2 regions of the Paraburkholderia sp. JHI2823 genome follow, and region 2 is predicted to be linked to the other one. Evidence: riboswitches for the same ligand, from Rfam matches in the RefSeq annotation. Region 2 holds a riboswitch; the other holds the start of a gene.
What was found. Region 2 has a riboswitch for thiamine pyrophosphate ahead of thiC (phosphomethylpyrimidine synthase ThiC). Riboswitches for the same ligand answer to the same signal wherever they lie in the genome.

Region 1 (10,021 bases), on a different contig from region 2:
TGCGGGCCGGCGGGACCATCTGGTCGCCGGGGACCGTCGTCTGCGACGCGCCTTCCGGCGCGGCTGCGCCAGCCGGCCCTTCTAGCGTGGCCGGAGCGGTCGTTGCGCCGCCCGGGGACGCCGGCGGCATGCTGGCCGCGTTCGGTGCGGCGGCACGCGCGCTACCCGAGGCCGGAACCGCCGCTGCGGGAGCCGCCGATGCAGGTGCGGGAGCCGCGCCACCCGCCGCGCCCGTAGCCGCTGCGCCTGGCGCCGCGCCTTCGTCGACATCTTCGTACTTCGGCGGCGGTGCGCCGTCGCCGTAGTCCGGCAGGTTGTTGTCCGTCGAGCGTCCGTCCGAGAGCAGATAGCGGCGGCGCTGCAGATAGGCATTGCGGATGAACGAATAGCGGTCGATCGCCGCACCTTCGAGCAGGTCGCTCGCCCCCAGCAGATTCGCGCGCGTGCTCACCACGTTCAGGCCATAGAGGCCCCACGACAGCCCGGCCGGCTCGACATACGTGAGCGGATTGATGAAGTAGTTGGGCACGAGGCCGACGCCGTCGCGCACCGTGCTCGGGCCGAAGAGCGGCAGCACGAGGAACGGGCCGGGCGGCACCCCGTAGTGGCCGAGCGTGAGGCCGAAGTCCTGGTTGTGCTTGGGCAGCTTCGCGAGCGTCGCGACGTCGAAAAGACCGCCGACACCGAACACCGTGTTGATCACGATCCGCATGATGTCCGAAACGCCATCGGCGATCTTCAACTGCAGGAGGTTGTTCGCTGCGTTGTAGACATCACCGATGTTCGCGAAGAAGTTCGTCACGCTGTCGCGCACCGGCTGCGGCGTCACCTTTACGTAGCCCTGCGCCACCGGCTTGAGCGCGTACTGGTCAACCTTGTCGTTGAACGTGTACACCGTGCGGTTGAAGCCTTCCCATGGGTCTTCCTTCGACGGTGTCTGCACCGTCGAACACCCCCCGAGTGCAAGCGCGGCAACGCCGAGCGTAATGGCGCGCATGCGCATGGTCGTCATTCTTTTCTCCTTATTGGGCCGCCGAAGCAGCCGGCGCCTGCGCAGGTGCCGGCGCGGGCGCCGCGGCAGACGCTGCATCCGTGCTCGCGCCGTTCGGTGCGCTGTTGGGCGCGCCGTTGGACGCCTTGGCGGCGCCCGAATCGGCCGCCTTGCTATACAGGAACTGGCCGATCAGGTTTTCGAGCACGATGGCCGACTGCGTCATCGAAATCGTGTCGCCGTCCTTGAGCATTTCAGAGTCGCCGCCCGGCTCGAGGCCGATGTACTGCTCGCCGAGCAAGCCGGACGTCAGGATCTTCGCCGAGGTGTCCTTCGGAAACTGATACTGCTGGTCGAGGTTGATCGTCACCAACGCCTGATAGGTGTTGGAGTCGAAGCCGATCGACGCCACCCGGCCCACCGTCACGCCCGCGCTCTTGACTGGCGCGCGCGGCTTGAGCCCGCCGATGTTGTCGAACTTGAGCTTCACCGCGTAGGTGCGCTGGAACGACAGCGAACTCATGTTGCCCGCCTTCAGCGCGAGAAACAGCAGCGCGATAAAACCCAGCACCACGAACAGGCCGACCCAGAAGTCGAGAGCATTCTTTTTCATCGTCATCCCAATGAGAATCCGTTGCGGCGGCGCTCACGCGAGCGCCGCGCGGCCGGGACACTGCCCGGCGCCATTAGCTGAACATCAGCGCGGTGAGCAGGAAGTCGAGGCCGAGCACCGCGAGCGATGCGTACACGACCGTCTTCGTGGTCGCGCGCGACACGCCCTCCGGCGTGGGCTTGGCCTCATAACCCTGATAAAGCGCGGTGAACGTGACAGCGAAGCCGAACACGATGCTCTTGATCACGCCGTTGCCCACGTCTGCCCAGACGTCCACGCCGCCCTGCATTTGCGACCAGAACGCACCGGCGTCCACGCCGATGAGCACGACGCCCACCACGTAGCCGCCCAGAATGCCGACCGCGCTGAAGATCGCCGCGAGAACCGGCATGGCGACCACGCCCGCCCACATGCGCGGCGCGATTACGATGCGCACGGGGTCCACCGCCATCATCTCCATGGCGGTGAGCTGCTCGCCCGCCTTCATGAGGCCGATCTCGGCCGTGAGCGATGTGCCCGCGCGGCCCGCGAACAGCAGCGCCGTGACGACGGGCCCCAGCTCGCGCACGAGCGAAAGCGCCACGAGCAACCCGAGCGCCTGTTCGGAGCCGTAGCGGTTGAGCGTGTAGTAGCCCTGCAGGCCGAGCACGAAGCCCACGAAGAGGCCCGACACGGCGATGATCAACAACGAATAGTTACCGACGAAGTGGATCTGCTTCGTGACGAGCCGCGGGCGGCGCAGCAGCGGGAAGAATTCGAGGACGAGGCGCACGAAGAAGCGCGTGGCGTGCCCCGCGCGCGCGATGGTGTCGAGCACGTTGCGCCCGATCGAGCTGATGGCGCCGATCATGAGCGTCCTCCGCCAATGCCGAAGTCCGCTTCGAGCGGCAGGTTCGACGGGTAGTGAAAGCGGAACGGGCCGTCCGGCGCGCCGTCGATGAACTGGCGCACGGTCGGGTCCGTCGAGGCGCGCAGCTCGGCGGGCGTGCCTTGCGCCTGCACGCGGCCGTTCGACATGAAATAGACGTAGTCGGCGATCGCGAACGACTCGGGCACGTCGTGCGTGACGAGGATCGAGGTCGCGCCGAGCGCGTCGTTGAGCGTGCGGATGAGGTTCGCGGTGATGCCGAGCGAAATGGGATCGAGGCCGGCGAACGGCTCGTCGTACATCATCAGCTCGGGGTCGAGGGCGATGGCGCGGGCAAGCGCCACGCGGCGCGCCATGCCGCCCGAGATTTCCGACGGAGCGAGGTCGCGCGCGCCACGCAGGCCCACGGCATTGAGCTTCATCAACACGAGGTCGCGGATCAGCTCTTCGGGCAAATCGGTGTGCTCGCGCAGGGCGAATGCGACGTTCTCGAACACCGACATGTCGGTAAACAGCGCGCCAAACTGGAACAGCATGCCCATCTTGCGGCGCAGCGCGTACAGGCCTTCGCGCGATTGGGCGCCGATGTCCTGGCCACCGAACAGAACCTGGCCGCGCTGCGCGCGAACGAGGCCGCCGATCAGGCGCAGAACTGTTGTTTTTCCGCCACCGGAAGCGCCCATGACCGCCACCACCCGACCGCGCGGAAAGCGCATGTTCAGGCCGGACAGGACGAGCCGGTCGCCGTAGCCGAAGTCGACGTCGCGCAGCTCCAGCAGGGTCTCAGAGGTTAAGGGCACGTGGCAGACAGTCCATTTACACGAAGGCCGGATTATAGGGTCATCGTGGAAAACCTGCCGTGACGCACCCGGGGCCGTTGATCCAGGCCACATCCCCGCTGTCGCGGTTGCGGCCACCCCGAGGCCTGGAGTCGCGCGCGGCGCGCAGCCCCAAGCCAGGGCGGACCATTATTGCGTAAACGCGTTGCGCAATGCAGCAACTGCAGCGGCCGGGTCGGCCGCCTCGGTCACGGCGCGCACCACCGCGGCACTGCCCGCGCCCGTTGCGAGCACCTCGGGCAGCACATTGCCGTCGATACCGCCGATCGCCACCATCGGCACGACGCCGTCCAGCAGCTTCACGTAGCGGGCGAGCCGCGCGAGCCCCTGGGGCGCGGTGGGCATCGTCTTCGTCGTCGTGGCGAACACCGCGCCGCACGCGAGGTAGCTCGGGCCGAAATGCAGCGCCGTCAGCATCTCGAAGTAGCCGTGCGTGGAAAGACCGAGGCGCACGCCTGCCGCCGCGATCGCGCCGAGGTCGGCTTCGCGCAGGTCTTCCTGGCCCAGGTGCACGCCATAGGCTCCGGCGGCGACCGCCTCCTGCCAGTGGTCGTTGATGAAAAGCTGCGCGTCGTGCTTGCGGCCCGCCGCGACGCAGCGCCCGATTTCGTTCGTGAGCGCCGGTGACCTGGGCTGCTTGCTGCGCAGCTGCACTGTCTTCACGCCGTAGTCGAGCACGCGCTCGACCCAGTCCGCCGTGGGCAGCACCGGGTACAGGCCAAGCTTCGCCGGGCACGGCGCGAAGGCCTGCGCGGGCGCGGCCGGCAGGCCCAGCACGCGCGGAAAACGCTGGATGTCGACGGGCCAGGCGTCGTGCTGCCGCTCGTCGCCGTCGCGCCAGGCCATCGCGAGCACGAGCGCGTCATGCGGATCGAATCCGCAGTCGAGGAATGCCGCCAGCGCCGGGATCCAGTCCTCGGCGAGCTCCCCTTCGAGCGCGTAGCGCTCGCCGCCCAGATGCAGCGTGGCGCGCGCCGCCTTCGGGCTCTCGCCCGCGGCTTCGATCACGCCGGCGCCGTCGGTCATCCAGCGGGCGATGCTGGCGAGATGCGGCGCCGCGTCGGTCACGATGATCAGATCGCCGCCATTGGGCGCATCGGGCGGCGTTAAGCAAATGCGCCACGGCGCATGCGTGGGCGGCCAGTCGCCGAGGCGCGCGCGAATGCGCTCCGCCGTTTCCGTGAGTTCGTCCGCGGGCGGCCAGAACAGCTCTCGGTCCTTCAGTCGCAGCGTATCGGTCATCGCTTGTCTCCATCCTGGTGCCAGAACGGCATGCCGACCACGGGCGTGCTCGCCACTGCGGCCTCGCGCTCGGCCATCGGCCCGGCGAGATACGCAGTGCGACCCGCCTCGACGCCGAGCGCGAATGCGCGTGCCATCGCCGCGGGGTGCGTGGCCTGCGAAACCGCCGTGTTGAGCAGCACGCCGTCGAAGCCCCACTCCATCACCTGACAGGCATGCGAAGGCACGCCGAGTCCCGCATCGACGATCAGCGGCACATCGGGCAGGCGTTCGCGCAGCACGCGCAGGCCGTATGGATTGATCACGCCCTTGCCGGTGCCGATCGGCGCGCCCCACGGCATGAGCGCCTCGCAGCCCGCATCGAGCAGACGGCGGCCGATCACGAGGTCCTCGGTGCAGTACGGCAACACCTTGAAGCCGTCCTTCACGAGCCGCGACGCGGCTTCGATCAGGCCGACCGGATCGGGCTGCAGCGTGTAGTCGTCGCCGATCAGCTCGAGCTTGATCCAGTCGGTTTCGAAGACTTCGCGCGCCATGTGCGCGGTCGTGACCGCCTCGTTGACAGTGAGACAGCCCGCCGTGTTCGGCAGGAGCGGCACGCCTTGGCGCTTGAGCAGGTCGAAGAAGCCCGCCTCGGCGGTGCCCTCGTTCATCTGGCGGCGCAGCGCGACGGTGATCATGCCGGGGCGCGCGGCAGCCATCGAGTCGGCGAGCGACTGCAGTGACGGATAACGCGACGTGCCGAGCAGCACGCGGCTCGCGAAGGTTTCGCCGTAGAGCGTGAATGCGTCGGCGGTGGAAGGGGTGGTCATGGGTAGATGTCCTTGGCGGGGTCGTGAAAGCGCGCTGGCGACCTATGCGACAGGCGGCGCTGCGCGCGACAGGCGGCCGGGCGGAGGGCGGCTCAACCGCCCGCCACGGGGCTCACGACGTCGAGGCGGTCGCCCGCCTGGAGCGCGCGCGCGCCATGCTGGGCACGCGCCACGAAATCGCCGTTCAGCGCAACGGCGAACGGCGGACGCGCGCCGAACGCGGCGAGCGCATCGGCGACGGTCGCGCCCTCGGGCAGCGTGATCGGCTTCTGGTTGATATGAATGTCCATGGCAAATACGTTCTCGAACTGCAGTGTGTTTCTCGCGGCGCGGCCTGGCTGCATGTCAGGCCGGCTCGTGCGCGCCCTGCGCGTGCAACATCTCGCCCCAGCGCGACGCGCGCCGCAGCGATTCGAACGAATCGGCGTCGGTCACGCGTGCGTCGAGCAGCGCTTGAGCGACACGCACGGCTTCGTCGGCGACTTCCGGCGCGATCATGAAACCGTGCCGGTAGAGGCCGTTCACGCGCAGCGTCGCCTTGCTGTCCCAGATGAGCGCCGGGCGGTGGTCGGGCAGCGTCGGGCGGCATTGCGTATTGAGCTCCAGGATGCGCGCCTCGCCGAACGCCGGATGCACCGCGAAGGCCGCGCTCAGCAATTCGAGCGCCGAGCGCACGCTCACGGGCGAGCGGTCCTCGCCTTCGATCTCGGTCGCGCCGATCACGAAGACATCGTTCTCCTTGGGCGCGATATAGAGCGGGTAGCGCGGATGCAGGAGCCGCACGGGGCGCGTGAGCGTGATGCCCGGCGCGTGCACGCGCGCGACTTCGCCGCGAATGCCTCGCAGACCCGGCAGCGCTGCCTTGGCACCCAGCCCGCGGCAGTCGATCGTCACGCGCGCGGACGGCGGGTTCGCCTCGTCGACCGTCGTGTGCCAGTGCGTCTCGACGCCACGCGCAGCGAGACCGGCCGCGAGCGCGGCCAACGCCTGACGATTGTCGAGCTGGCCTTCGCCCGCGAGCAGCCAGCCGCGCGCGAAGCGACCTGCGAGCGCGGGCTCGGCCGCGTCCAGCTGCGCGCCGGCGAGCGCGACGAAGTTCGCGTCGGCGAGCGAGCGTGGCGCGTTGGCGCGCACGCGGCGCTCGAAGAGCGGCGCTTCGGTGCGATCGGCGCTATGCCAGACCACGAGCGTTCCGTTGCGCTGGAAGAACACGGGCTCGGGCAGCTCGGCCAGGATGCGCGGCCAGGATTCGAGCGAGGCGACACCCAGCTCGGTGATCAGCAACTCCGCAACGGCGGCCTCGGCGAGTGGTGCGAGCATGGCGGCCGCGACCCAGGCGGCGGCTTCGCCGCCCTCCGGCCCGCCACGCTCGTAGAGCGCGACGCGATGCCCCTCGCCTGCGAGACGCCAGGCGACGAGCCGGCCGCACAGGCCGCCGCCGAGCACGGCGAAGTCGGGCACGCCGCCCGCGCTGCGTTGATGGGCGCGACTCATGACGACGCTCCGTCGCGCAAGGCGAAAGCGGCGAATATCGGGGAACAAGCAACAGAATAAGCGGTCATCGTATCCTTTCCGTACGGCAAGCAGACGTACCCAAGGACGAAACCGGCTGGCAAGGCCGACCGTGGAGGCTATGCGGCGCAGACGGCCGATACGGAAATCGTACGGAACCGTGCGCCGGTAGCGCAGCCCGGCGGGAATCCTGGCGCCCGTGCAAACGCTGGACGCTCCGGTAAGACTTTCTGGAAACTTCCCGCGCCGGTATTACCCGGATCGGGTGCGAAGGGTCTCTCTCAGCCTCAGTACAGCATGCCCCGCATACCGGTGAAGCACCCCTGTTTCGTCAACGCCGATTAGACCACAAAACGCGCGCGGCCCGCAAACCTCGGCGGAACGGGGCTTCCGCTCTGGCACAATGCCCTCGGCCCGCCAATTTCGCCCCGCAAGCCCGGGCGGTGAGACAATGAGCGCCACGCGACGGCAGCGCCGGCGCGCGCTTTTGTCACTGCTTTCGTCTCCGTATGGGTTCATTAAGTCTCACTTAAGCGGCTGCCGACAGAATCGCTGCGAATATTGCTGCGCGCCGTCGCTGCGAAGCGGCCGCCGCGCGGGGCGCGGCCAACGGCCTAAGCGGGCCACGCGGCCCAGCACAACATCAGGATGCACATGACCAACCAACCTGCCAGCGCCACGCCAGATCAGAACGAGCATCAGAAGATCACCGCATGGAGTCTGATCAAGCCTTACTGGGTCTCCGAGGAACGCTGGGTCGCCTGGGGCCTGCTCGTCGCGATCATCGTGATGAACCTGCTCGTCGTGTGGATCAACGTGCGGCTCAACGGCTGGAGCGCGGAGTTCTACAACGCGCTGCAGGCCAAGGACGTCAAGCGCTTCCCGCCTTTGCTCGTCACTTTCACGGAACTGGCCTTCGGCTTCATCATCCTCGCGGTGTACGGCCGCTATCTGCGCCAGATGCTCGGATTTCGCTGGCGCCAGTGGCTCACCAACCGCTTCCTGAACGAGTGGCTCGGCAAGGGCGCGTTCTATCGCATCGAGCGCGACCGCCTCGCCGACAACCCCGACCAGCGGATCAGCGACGACCTCCAGTCGTTCGCCACGAGCACGCTCTCGCTCACGCTCGACCTGCTCTCTACGGTCGTCACGCTCGTCTCGTTCATCACGATCCTGTGGACCCTCGCCGGCGCGCTCACCGTCACGCTGGGGGGCCACCCTCTCGCGATTCCGGGCTACATGGTCTGGGCCGCCGCACTCTACGCCGTGTTCGGCTCGTTCGTGATCCAGAAGGTCGGCCACCCGCTCGTGTCGATCAACTACCAGCAGCAAAAGGTGGAAGCGGATTTCCGCTTCGGCCTGATCCGCCTGCGCGAAAACGCCGAGCAAATCGCGCTCTACGACGGCATGGACACCGAGCGCAGCAACGCCCAAGGCCTCTTCCAGCACATCCGCGAAAACTGGTGGCGCGTGATGAAGTACACGAAGCGCCTCACCTTCGTGCTGAGCTTCTACGGCCAGATCGCCATCATCTTCCCGCTCGTGGTGGCGGCGCCGCGCTACTTCGCCGGCGCGTTCACGTTCGGCGTGCTGATGCAGATCTCGCAGGCCTTCGGCACCGTGAGCGACTCGTTTTCGTGGTTCATCAACAGTTACTCGACGCTGGTCGAATGGCGCGCTACGGTGAACCGTCTGCGCGAATTCGTGCGCGTGGTCCACTCGCCGCGCCTGAAGGAATCGGTCTCGCCCGCCACCGAGCACGGCGGCATCAACCTGCACTTCGTCGACAGCAACGAGCTCGCCACCGAGCACCTCAAGCTCTCGCTGCCCAACGGCACGCCGCTTTCCGAGGTGCGTGACATCGCCATCAAGCCGGGCTCGCGCTGGCTCGTGCGCGGACCGTCGGGCGCCGGCAAGAGCACGCTGATGCGCGCGCTCGCGGGCCTCTGGCCGTTCGGCGAAGGCTCGATCGACGCGCCCGTGGACGCGCGCATGATGTTCATCCCGCAGCAGAGCTATCTGCCGATCGGCACGCTCAAGGCCGCGCTCACCTACCCCTCGCCCGCCGACGACTACAGCGACGAAGACTGCCGCGAAGCGCTGCGTGCCTGCCGTCTCGAGGATTACGTGGACCGCCTGGGCGAGTCGGCGCACTGGACGCGTGTGCTCTCGCCGGGCGAGCAGCAACGTCTCGCCGGCGCGCGCGTGCTGCTGCACAAGCCCGACTACCTGTTCCTCGACGAAGCGACGAGCGCGCTCGATCCCGACAACGAAGGCCGCCTCTACAAGCTCTTCGTGGAGCGCCTGCCGAAGGCGGCGATCGTGAGCGTCGCGCACCGCGAATCGCTCGAGGCGTACCACCACGAAACGCTCGAGATCGAGCGCATGCCTGAAGAGCGCGTCGCCGCGTGAGCGGGGGCGAGCGCTGCGAGCGCGTCGTGCTGATCACGGGCCGGGCTCGGGGATCGGCGCAGCGCTCGCGCGCCGCATTGCATGGCGTTGCGTCGCGCTGACGCCGCACGTGTGCGGCGAGCTTGCCGGAAATCGACCTCGATGGTTTGACGCTCGCCCCTATCGACGCTAAAGCGGCGCTAATGCTATGCGGGGCGATGCCTCAACCCAGCGCGACGCTCGCCAGCGCCTCGTAGCGCGCGCCCTGCTTTGCAAGCGTGCTCGAATACAGCACCAGCGACTCGAACTGCAGCGGCGGCAATGCTTCGCCGCCTCTCGCGGCCGGCGCGCCCACCGCGTCGCGCGAGAATCTGGCAAGCGTTACATGTGGGCGAAACGCCCGTGCGTCGAGCGGCAATCCCACCTCCCCCATCAGCGAACGCACGCGCCAGTCGAGCGCCGTGAACGCATCGGACATCGCCAGCACGGCCACCATAAGCCGCGGATGTGCCCGCCCGGGCCAGCTTTCGATGTTCGTGACCTGTGCGGGCGGAATGCTCGGCACGTGCTCCGCGAGCCGCCGCGAGAGCATTTCCCCCTGGCCGAACGACATCGCGCCGATGAATGCCACCGTCAGATGCAATTGGGCGTAGGGCACGCGCCGCGCGTTGGGCGGCACGTCGATTGTGGCCAGCGCGTCGCGCGATGCGGCATCGGGCGCGAGCGCGACGAAGCAGCGCCGCCATTCTTGCG
Region 2 (10,021 bases):
ACCTTTCCGCTGGCGTTTCCTGGCGTCGTCGTGGGCTTCATGGTCATCATGCTCGCGGGGCGCCAGGGGTTGATCGGCGCGCTTTCGCTGCGCCTCGCCGGCGAGCGCTGGGTCTTCGCCTACTCGATGGCCGGGCTCTTCGCGGGCTACCTGTACTTCTCGATTCCGCGCGTGATCGTGACGGTCATGGCCTGCGCAAGCCAGCTCGACGGCTCGCTCGAAGAGGCCGCGCGTTCACTGGGCGCATCGTCGTGGCGCGTGCTCTGCGACGTGATCCTGCCCGCGCTCGCGCCCGGCCTCGTCGCCGCGGGTGCAATCTGTTTCGCAACCGCGATGGGCGCGTTCGGCACGGCCTTCACGCTCGCCACCGACATCGACGTCCTGCCGATGACCATCTATACCGAGTTCACCCTGAACGCCAACATGGTGACGGCCGCCGGCCTTTCCATCGTGCTCGGCCTCGTCACGTGGGCGGTGCTCACGCTGGCGCGCAACGTGACAGGCGCGGCCGTCGCAGCGACGGCATGAGCGCACCGCGGTTTTCGAGGACTCCCAAATGAATTCGCTCGCCAAACCCGCCACGCCCGGCACTCGAGCCATGCAAACTGCGCAGGAGGCACACGACGCGCCGGATAGCCCGCCAGGCGCGCCGCGCCGGCTCGCCCTGCCCTCGGCGCGTGCGTGGCTCGCGTGCGCGCAATGGCTCGTGATGCTCGCCACCTGCGCGTTTCTCATCGTGCCCGTGGTGATGTCGATCGTCGCGGGTCTCACGGTCAACTACTTTCGCGGCGTGGCGAGCGGACTCACGCTGCGCTGGCTCGATGAGGTCTGGACGCAGTATCACGGGAGCGTGTTCCTCTCGCTCGAAGTCGCCGCTGCCACGCTCGCCGTGACGCTCGTCACCGGCGTGCCTGCGGGCTATGCACTCGCGCGCAGCCGCACACGCCTCTCGCGTGTGATCGAAGAGCTGCTCGTGCTACCCGTGGCGCTACCAGGCCTCGCCTCGGCGCTCGCGCTGCTCGTGGTGTACGGCGGCTTCAGCGCGTTTCGCATGAGCGCGGCGTTCATCGTCGTCGGTCACGTCGTGTTCACGCTGCCGTTCATGGTGCGCCCCGTAGCGGCCGTGTGTGCGTCGGCGGATTTGCGCACGCTCGAAGAAGGCGCGGCGAGCCTCGGCGCGACCTTCTGGCAGCGCTTCACGACAGTCGTGCTGCCCAACGCGCGACCCGGCATCGTGGCGGGCGCCCTTGCCGTGCTCACGCTTTCGATCGGCGAATTCAATCTCACCTGGATGCTGCACACGCCCGACACCAGGACACTGCCCGTCGGCCTCGCGGATACCTACGCGTCGCTGCGCATCGAATTGGGCAGCGCCTACACGATTCTGTTCTTCCTCATGACCATGCCGTTGCTCGTGGCCATGCAATGGCTCGGCGTGGAGGTGCCCGGTGCGTCCGGAAAACCATCCGCCAGGCGGCGTGTGGCGGGTACGCAAAAGAACAACAAGGACTCCGAATGAAACTCGAACCGATTCCGATTTCGCTCACGCGCTGCGCAAAGACCTTTCGCGGCACGCGTGTGCTCGAACCGCTCGATCTCACGATCGGCGCGGGCGAAACGCTCGTGCTGCTCGGGCCTTCCGGCTGCGGCAAGACCACCACGCTGCGCATGATCGCGGGACTGGAAACACCCGATGCCGGCGGCCGCGTCGCCTTCGGCGAAGAGGACGTGACCGCGCAGCCCATCGAGCGGCGCAAAGTCGGCATGGTGTTCCAGAACTACGCGCTCTTTCCCAACCTCGACGTGCGCGGCAACATCGGCTACGGCCTGAAGATCCAGCGCGTTCCCGCCGCCGACGCACGCGCTCGCGTCGACGAACTGCTCGCGATGATGCGGCTCGAAGCGCACGCGACCAAGCCCATTCATCAACTTTCGGGCGGCCAGCGCCAGCGTGTCGCGCTCGCACGCGCGCTCGCGCCGCGCCCGCGCGTGCTGCTGCTCGACGAGCCGCTGACGGCGCTCGATGCGCGCCTGCGCGACACCTTGCGCGGCGAGATGAACGCGCTGCTGCGCGAATTGGGCGTGACGACCGTCTATGTCACGCACGACCAGGCCGAGGCAATGGAACTGGGCGACCGTATCGTGGTGATGAGCGCGGGGCGCATCGAGCAGATCGGCACCCCGCGCGAGATCTACTACCAGCCGGCGAGCCGCGCGGTCGCGCAATTCATCGGCACGCTCAACCGTATCGCAGGACAATGGCAAGATGGCATGCTGCGCACCAATGGCGGCGCGGTGGGAGCCGTCGCGCGCCAAAAGACGGACGACACCGCCGGCATCGCGGAACTCTATTTCCGCCCCGAAGACGCGACGCTCGTCGACCCGGCCGCCGCGCAATTGCGCGGTGTGATCGAACGGGCGACCTTTCTCGGCGAGCGCACGCGCCTCACGATCGGCGGCGCCGCGCCCGACGCGCTGCTCGTCGACGTGCCGGGCCGCGTCGAGCTCGCGCACGGCACGCCGGTCGGCATCTCCATCGCCGCTGAAGCGCTGATTGCGCTCGCCTGAAACTTTCAAGTCGAGGACTCCCATGCTGCTCGCCCAGATCAGCGACCTGCACATCAAGCCGCCTGGCGCGCTCGCCTATCGCCGCGTCGATACGGCGGCGAGTCTCGCGCGCACCATCGCGCGGCTGAACGCGCTCACGCCGCGCCCGGACGCCGTGCTCATGACCGGCGACCTGGTCGATCGCGGCTCGGTCGAGGAATACCAGCACCTCAAGACGCTGCTCGAGAGGCTCGAGATTCCGTACTGGCTGCTGATCGGCAACCATGATGCGCGTGGGCCGCTGCGCGAAGTGTTTGCCGAGCGGCCGGAACTGCGCCAAGGCGGCGAGTTCGTTCAGTACGCGGCGAACGTGGGCCCGCTGCGCGTGATCGCGCTCGACTCGATGCAGCCTGGGCAAAGCGCGGGCACGCTCTGCGAAACGCGGCTCGCGTGGCTCGCCGAGCAACTCGACGCCGCGCGCGGCCAGCCCGTGGTCGTCGCGTTGCACCACCCGCCGTTCGATTGCGGCATCGGCCACATGGATGCGATGCGGCTCGATGCGACCGCGGCGCGAGCGCTCGAAGCGCTCATCGCCCGGCATCCCAACGTCGAGCGCGTGCTGTGCGGTCACGTGCACCGTCCCATGTTCGTGCGCTTCGGCGGCACGATCGCCGCGGCCGTGCCCGCGCCCGCGCATCAGGTCACGCTCGACCTTGCGCCCGATGCGCCCTCGACCTTCACGCTCGAGCCACCCGCCTTCGCACTGCATCGTTACGAGCCGCAGCGCGGGATCGTGACGCACCACGGGTATGTCGATACATTCGACGGCCCGTACCCGTTCTACGAACCTTCCGGCGAATTGATCGACTGACTAAGCGACTGACTGCGCGGCTGAATGTGCCTGCCGGCGAATGCGCCCGCGCAGGCGCACCGGCACGCACACCGCGCGCCAGCGCGATTGCGCGCGCTCCGGTATGATCGGCACGCTCGAAGCCAGCCTTTCGTATCGACGGGCGCCGCCCGCATTGCGCACATGTCCACACCCGAATCCGCAGCCGCCGACGAAAGCCGGTCGCTGTCCGGCCTGCTGCTCCTGCTCGCGATCATCGCGGGCGTGACGGTGGCGAACATCTACTTCAACCAGCCGCTGCTCGACGATTTCCGCAAGAGCTTCCCGGCCGGCGCGGCATGGATCGGCGCCGTGCCTGCGGGCACCCAGCTCGGCTACGCGGCCGGCATGCTGCTGCTCGCGCCGCTGGGCGACCGCTTCGACCGCAAACGCATCATCCTGCTGCAGACGGCCGGCTTGTGCGTCGCCCTGCTCGTAGCCGCCACCGCGCCCTCGCTCGCCGTGCTGGTCGGCGCAAGCCTCGCGATCGGCATACTCGCCACGATCGCGCAGCAGGCCGTGCCGTTCTCGGCGGAGCTCGCGCCGCCCGAAGTGCGTGGCCGCGCGGTGGGCACCGTCATGAGCGGCCTCCTGCTCGGCATCCTGCTCGCGCGCACCGCGGCGGGCTTTGTCGGTCAGTACTTCGGCTGGCGCGCGGTGTTCGGGGCGTCGATCGTCGCGCTGCTGGCGCTCGCGGTCGTGATCGTGAAGAAACTGCCGAAGAGCCAGCCGACTTCGACGCTCGGCTACGGCAAGCTGCTCGGCTCGATGTGGCATCTCGTGCTCGAGTTACCGGGCTTACGCGAAGCGTCCGCGACGGGTGCATGCCTGTTCGCCGCGTTCAGTCTCTTCTGGCCCGTGCTCACGCTGCTGCTCGCGGGCAAGCCCTTCCATCTCGGGCCGCAGGCGGCGGGGCTGTTCGGCATCGTCGGCGCGGCGGGCGCGCTGGCCGCGCCGGTCGCGGGCCGCTCCGCCGACAAGCGCGGGCCGCGCGCGGTCATCACGCTGTCGATCGCGCTGATGGCCGTCGCGTTCGTCATCTTCGCGCTCTCGGGCAAGAGCCTGATCGGCCTCGTGATCGGCGTGATCGTCCTCGACGTCGGCGTGCAGGCCGCGCAGATCTCGAACCAGTCGCGCATCTACGCGTTGCGGCCCGAAGCGCGCAGCCGCGTGAACACCGTCTTCATGGTGTGCTACTTCATCGGCGGCGCAACGGGCGCCGCCGTGGGCGTGAGCGCCTGGCGCGCGTTCGGCTGGATCGGCGTGTGCGGGGCCGGTCTCGCATTCACCGCGCTCGCGGGCTGGATTCACTATGCAACGCGCCCGCGCGCAGCCGAAGGCGCACAGGCTTCGTCGTGAGCGCTACTTGCGTGCATAGAGCAAATCGGTCATGTCGTCGGCGTGCTCCTCCTCTGTTGCGAGGATCTCCTCGAAGATGCGCCGCGTCGTGGTGTCGTCATGGCCGAGATAGTGGATGATCGCGCGATAGCTTTCTATCGCGATGCGCTCCGCGATGAGGTTCTCGCGGATCATGTCTCTGAGGTCGGTGCCTTCCTTGTATTCCGAGTGCGATCGTCCGAGCAGCGTCGCCGGCGAGAAGTCGGGCTCGCCGCCTAGCTGCACGATGCGCGCGGCAAGCATGTCGGCGTGCTGCTGCTCCTCGTTCGCATGCTGGAGAAACTCAGCAGCCACCGACTCGGACTCGATACCCTTCGCCATGAAATGGTGCCGCTTGTAGCGCAGCACGCACACGAGTTCCGTCGCGAGCGCATCGTTGAGCAGCTTGAGCACGGTCTCGCGGTTCGCGGGGTAGTCCGGCGTGACCGGCCCCTGGTCGAGATTGCTGCGCGCCTCGTTACGCACGCGCTTGAGGTCGAACTCGAACGTAGCCTGTGTCTTCGACATCTGAATCTCCTTGCTGGATGACATGCATGAATGGGTTTTACATGGGACGCGCGCTATCCACGCATGACGCCCAGCAGCAGCGTGACCACGAAGACCACGAGGAAAATGTAGAACAGGATCCTGGCGATCTCAGCCGCGCCCGCTGCAATGCCCGTGAAGCCGAAGACGGCTGCGATGATCGCAATGATGAAAAACACGATGGCGTAATGAAGCATGGGTAGTCCTCCTCATCCCTTGATCATCCGTCGTCATTCTCTCGGGCGGATATGCTGCGCTGTGTCGCGCGTGCGCCTGCGCTTGAGCAAACACCGGACCCGGCCGCGCGCGCAAGCCGCACACATGACCGGGCACGCGCGATGCTTGACAGTCGTCTCCTTTGGCACCGTGGAGGACTTCCTCATGAAACGCATGATTGCCCTCTTTCTGATTACCGCTTCGATGGCAGCGCTCGCGGCCTGCAACACGATGGCGGGCGCCGGCGAGGATGTATCCGCAGGCGGTCACGCCCTCACGAACTCGGCGGAAAAGGCGAAATAGTCACCGGTGAACGGTAAAGCCACCGGCATGACCACCCATTGCGGGTGCCACGAGTCTTCGGAGCGTGCGCAGATGCCCGCGTGCATGCCGGATCAACGCGATGCGTTGGCGGCCGCGCCTGCATAAATTGCACGGCGCGATGCCGCGTGCGTCGCGTGTCGCGTGAGCGGATTGCGGGTGCGCGCGACGATAGCGGCGCGCGGTGACGGGTGGCGCGTGAGCGCTCAGGAAGTGCGGCGGCGGTCGTCGAACAGGAACGACAACCCCACGCTGCCGAGAATCAGCACGGTCGCGACGATGGTGCCGCCCGTGACCGCCTCGCCGAGCAACAGCGCGCCGAGGGCGACGGCGACGACCGGATTCACGTACATGCAGCTGCTCGCGACGAGGGGGCTGGTGTGCCGGATCAGGTAGCCGTAGGCGACATACGCTGCCATCGTGCCGATCAGGAGCAGATAGAGGAACGCAACGAGCGGCAGGACATGAAGCTCCGCCATGCGTTCGCCGCTGATCAACGCGACCGCCGTCGACATGGCGCCGCCCAGTCCGATCTGCAGCGCCGTGGCGAGAAAGAGATCGGAGGGCAACGCGAGATGCCCCGCCAGATGGGCGCCGATCGCCCAGAAAAGGGCGCCGCACAGAATGGCGAGACTGCCGCCCGCCGAGCCCGAGGCGCCGCCGCCATGGCTCAGGATCGCGATGCCCACGAGGCCGAGCGCGACCGCCGCCCACTCGGCCTTCGCAACGCGCCGCCCGGTGACGGCCGAAATCACTGTCGCGAAGAGCGGAACCGTGGCGACCATCACGGCCGCCGTGCCGGTGCCCACGGTCCGCATGCCGTAGGCGAGCATGCCGCTCGACAGCCCTACGAGCAGCGTGCCCACCACGCCCGCGTTGCGCACTTCGATCAGCGTCGGCATGACGGGTCGTCGGCGCATCGCGAAGACGAAGAGACCCACCCCGGCGAGCAGGTTGCGCAGACCGGAAAGCAGGAGCGGCGGGAACGCATCGAGCGCGACTTTCACGCCGAGATACGTCGAGCCCCAGACGAAGTAGACGACGGCAAGCGAGAGCGCGACGCGCCCGCCGCGCGATTGTGGCAGCCGCACACGGCGCACGAGACGCCATGACGCCGCCGCGGCAAGGGAAGCCGCTTCGAGGAACGAACGGAAAGACATGCGCGAAGGCACACGCGGGGGCATCGTCATATCGCCGCGGCGCGTGAAGGAAAGGACCGCGGGCGCCCCGGCATAAAAGCGGCGGGACGGATGAAACTCGACGGCATGGGGCAGGTGCGCAAGGACGCAAAAAAACGGAGTACGAAAGACACCCGAGACGGGCGACCCGCATTATGCAACAAGGTCTGGGGCCGTGGATGCTTTCGGTACGCTTTATGCGCACCGATGTTGACAGACCGCGCCACGAGACAAGGGACGCATCCCAGAGACCTTGGATTCGAACGCCTGCGGGGTCACGTTAGCGAGATCGTGCTACGATGCTCAAATCTTTCGATTAACTTTCAGCCATCTGGCAAGTCATCGCTCACCATGCGGCCGCCCGTTTCGCGCTACCTGTTCGCCCCGCTGCCGCGCACCCAGCGCATGGCGCCGGCGCACGGCCGCGCGGCGCGCATGAAAGCTGCCGTCTGCCTGCCTCTGCGCGCCCGCGCGCCTTCACGCGCCCCGCTCACCGCCGCCCGGCGCCTGTACTGAACTTGCCTCCTTTGCCGCACCGGAGCCGTTCGGGCGGGCTCCGGGCCGAACCGTTGCGCCCCACAGTGCCCCGGCCGTGCCACGGAGGTGCCCAGTGCGCTCCACTGCTCAGTGTCGAGCGCCAGCCCTCCCGACCCGACAACGCTTTCTGATTCGCAAGGAGAACATCCATGACGAAGAAAATCCGCTACCTGACCGAACTCGATGTCGCGCGCCTCGAAAAATGCGCCGCCGAGCCCGGCGCCGCGACTGCCCGCCAAACCATGCTCGACGACGTCCTCGAACACGCCGTGATCGTGGAAGCGCGCGACGTCGCCGCCAATGTCGTCACGATGAATTCGCAGGTGACGCTCGTGAACGAGCGCAGCGGCGAAACGCTCACTTACACCGTCGTTTATCCGCATGACGCCAACGTCGACGCCGGCCGCCTCAACGTGTTCTCGCCCGCAGGCCTTGCGCTGCTCGGCGCGAAGCGCGGCAACACCGTTCACTTCACGACGCCAGGCGGCGCCGTGGAAACGCTGAAGATCGAGCGCATCCTGTTTCAACCCGAGGCCTCGAACGATTTCACGCTGTAAAGTTCGGCGCGCGGCACGCCTCGCCTGGCACAACTCGGGCGAGAAGGCACTTGCCAGATCGTCGCAGCGCGGTGTATCGTTTGGCCTTGCTTACGCGGGGGTCCTGCGTCATGCGCCGCATCGAACGGAAGTCGTGCAGCGTATTTCGCGGGTGAGAAATACCCTTTGAACCTGATCTGGATAATGCCAGCGCAGGGAAGCGTCCGGACTTCGCATCGCTCAACGCCTCACCTCATCACAGCGAAGTCCGTCCACGTTCCGTCTCAACTCCTGCTAAGCCGTTGTTCCCACTTGGCTTTCCCTGGAGAGAGACGCATGAACGCGAATCCGAAGTTCATTTCCGCCAACGCGCACGTCGACGAAGCCGCGATCGCGCCGCTGCCCAATTCCCGCAAGATCTACGTGACGGGTTCGCAGCCCGACATCCGCGTACCGATGCGCGAAATCAGCCAGTCCGATACCCCGACGGGTTTCGGCGGTGAAAAGAACCCGCCGATCTACGTCTACGACACCTCGGGTCCGTACACCGACCCCGAAGCGAAGATCGATATTCGCGCGGGCCTGCCGGCACTGCGCCAGAACTGGATCGAAAAGCGCGGCGACACCGAAGCGCTGCCGGGCCTCTCCTCCGAATACGGCCGCGAGCGCGCCGCCGACCCCGCGACGGCGGAACTGCGCTTTCCGGGCCTGCACCGCACGCCGCGCCGCGCGAAAGCCGGCAAGAACGTCACGCAGATGCACTACGCGCGCCAGGGCATCATCACGCCGGAGATGGAATACATCGCGATTCGCGAAAACCAGCGCCGCGCGGAGTATCTGGAAAGCCTCAAGGCGAGCGGCCCGAACGGCGCGAAGCTCGCGGCGATGATGGGCCGCCAGCATGGGGGCCAGGCGTTCGGCGCCGCGGCCTTCGGCGCCAACGCGCTCAAGGAAATCACGCCCGAATTCGTGCGCGAAGAAGTCGCGCGCGGCCGCGCGATCATCCCCGCGAACATCAACCACCCGGAAAGCGAGCCGATGATCATCGGCCGCAACTTCCTCGTGAAGATCAACGCGAACATCGGCAATTCGGCGGTGACATCGTCGATCGGCGAAGAGGTCGACAAGATGACGTGGGCGATCCGCTGGGGCGGCGACACGGTCATGGATCTCTCGACCGGCAAGCACATTCACGAAACGCGCGAGTGGATCATCCGCAACTCGCCGGTGCCGATCGGCACGGTGCCGATCTATCAGGCGCTCGAAAAGGTCAACGGCAAGGCCGAAGACCTCACGTGGGAGATGTTCCGCGATACGCTCATCGAACAGGCCGAGCAAGGCGTGGACTACTTCACGATCCATGCGGGCGTGCGCCTCCAGTACGTGCCGCTGACCGCGAACCGCATGACGGGCATCGTCTCGCGCGGCGGGTCGATCATGGCCAAGTGGTGCCTCGCTCATCATAAGGAATCCTTCATTTACGAGCATTTCGAAGAGATCTGCGAAATCATGAAGGCCTACGACGTGAGCTTCTCGCTCGGCGACGGCCTGCGTCCCGGCTCGATCTACGACGCCAACGACGAAGCGCAACTCGGCGAGCTCAAGACGCTGGGCGAACTCACGCAGATCGCGTGGAAGCACGACGTGCAGGTGATGATCGAAGGCCCGGGTCACGTGCCGATGCAACTCATCAAGGAAAACATGGACCTGCAGCTGGAATGGTGCGACGAAGCACCCTTCTACACGCTCGGGCCGCTCACCACGGACATCGCGCCGGGCTACGACCACATCACCTCGGGCATTGGCGCGGCGATGATCGGCTGGTTCGGCACGGCCATGCTTTGCTATGTGACGCCGAAGGAACATCTGGGTCT

Region 1: linked by a shared signal. The riboswitch ahead of VSR34_RS27200 (FAD-dependent oxidoreductase) and the one ahead of thiC (phosphomethylpyrimidine synthase ThiC) in region 2 are both predicted to bind thiamine pyrophosphate.

Annotation. Positions count from the first base shown of each region.
Region 1 covers NZ_JAYMRY010000031.1:34,863-44,883, forward strand. The annotation lists gene VSR34_RS27165 (VacJ family lipoprotein) at 1-1,012, opposite strand, end outside; gene mlaD (outer membrane lipid asymmetry maintenance protein MlaD) at 1,023-1,604, opposite strand; gene mlaE (lipid asymmetry maintenance ABC transporter permease subunit MlaE) at 1,678-2,454, opposite strand; gene VSR34_RS27180 (ABC transporter ATP-binding protein) at 2,451-3,272, opposite strand; gene thiE (thiamine phosphate synthase) at 3,441-4,553, opposite strand; gene VSR34_RS27190 (thiazole synthase) at 4,550-5,365, opposite strand; gene thiS (sulfur carrier protein ThiS) at 5,458-5,655, opposite strand; gene VSR34_RS27200 (FAD-dependent oxidoreductase) at 5,711-6,859, opposite strand; TPP riboswitch at 7,099-7,212, opposite strand; gene VSR34_RS27205 (ABC transporter ATP-binding protein/permease) at 7,532-9,289, shown strand; gene thpR (RNA 2',3'-cyclic phosphodiesterase) at 9,492-10,021, opposite strand, start outside.
Region 2 covers NZ_JAYMRY010000001.1:413,909-423,929, forward strand. The annotation lists gene VSR34_RS01985 (ABC transporter permease) at 1-528, shown strand, start outside; gene VSR34_RS01990 (ABC transporter permease) at 557-1,519, shown strand; gene VSR34_RS01995 (ABC transporter ATP-binding protein) at 1,516-2,568, shown strand; gene VSR34_RS02000 (phosphodiesterase) at 2,591-3,418, shown strand; gene VSR34_RS02005 (MFS transporter) at 3,581-4,795, shown strand; gene VSR34_RS02010 (ferritin-like domain-containing protein) at 4,799-5,365, opposite strand; gene VSR34_RS02015 (DUF1328 family protein) at 5,395-5,556, opposite strand; gene VSR34_RS02020 (entericidin A/B family lipoprotein) at 5,741-5,878, shown strand; gene VSR34_RS02025 (EamA family transporter) at 6,103-7,056, opposite strand; gene VSR34_RS02030 (GreA/GreB family elongation factor) at 7,761-8,168, shown strand; TPP riboswitch at 8,255-8,384, shown strand; gene thiC (phosphomethylpyrimidine synthase ThiC) at 8,484-10,021, shown strand, end outside.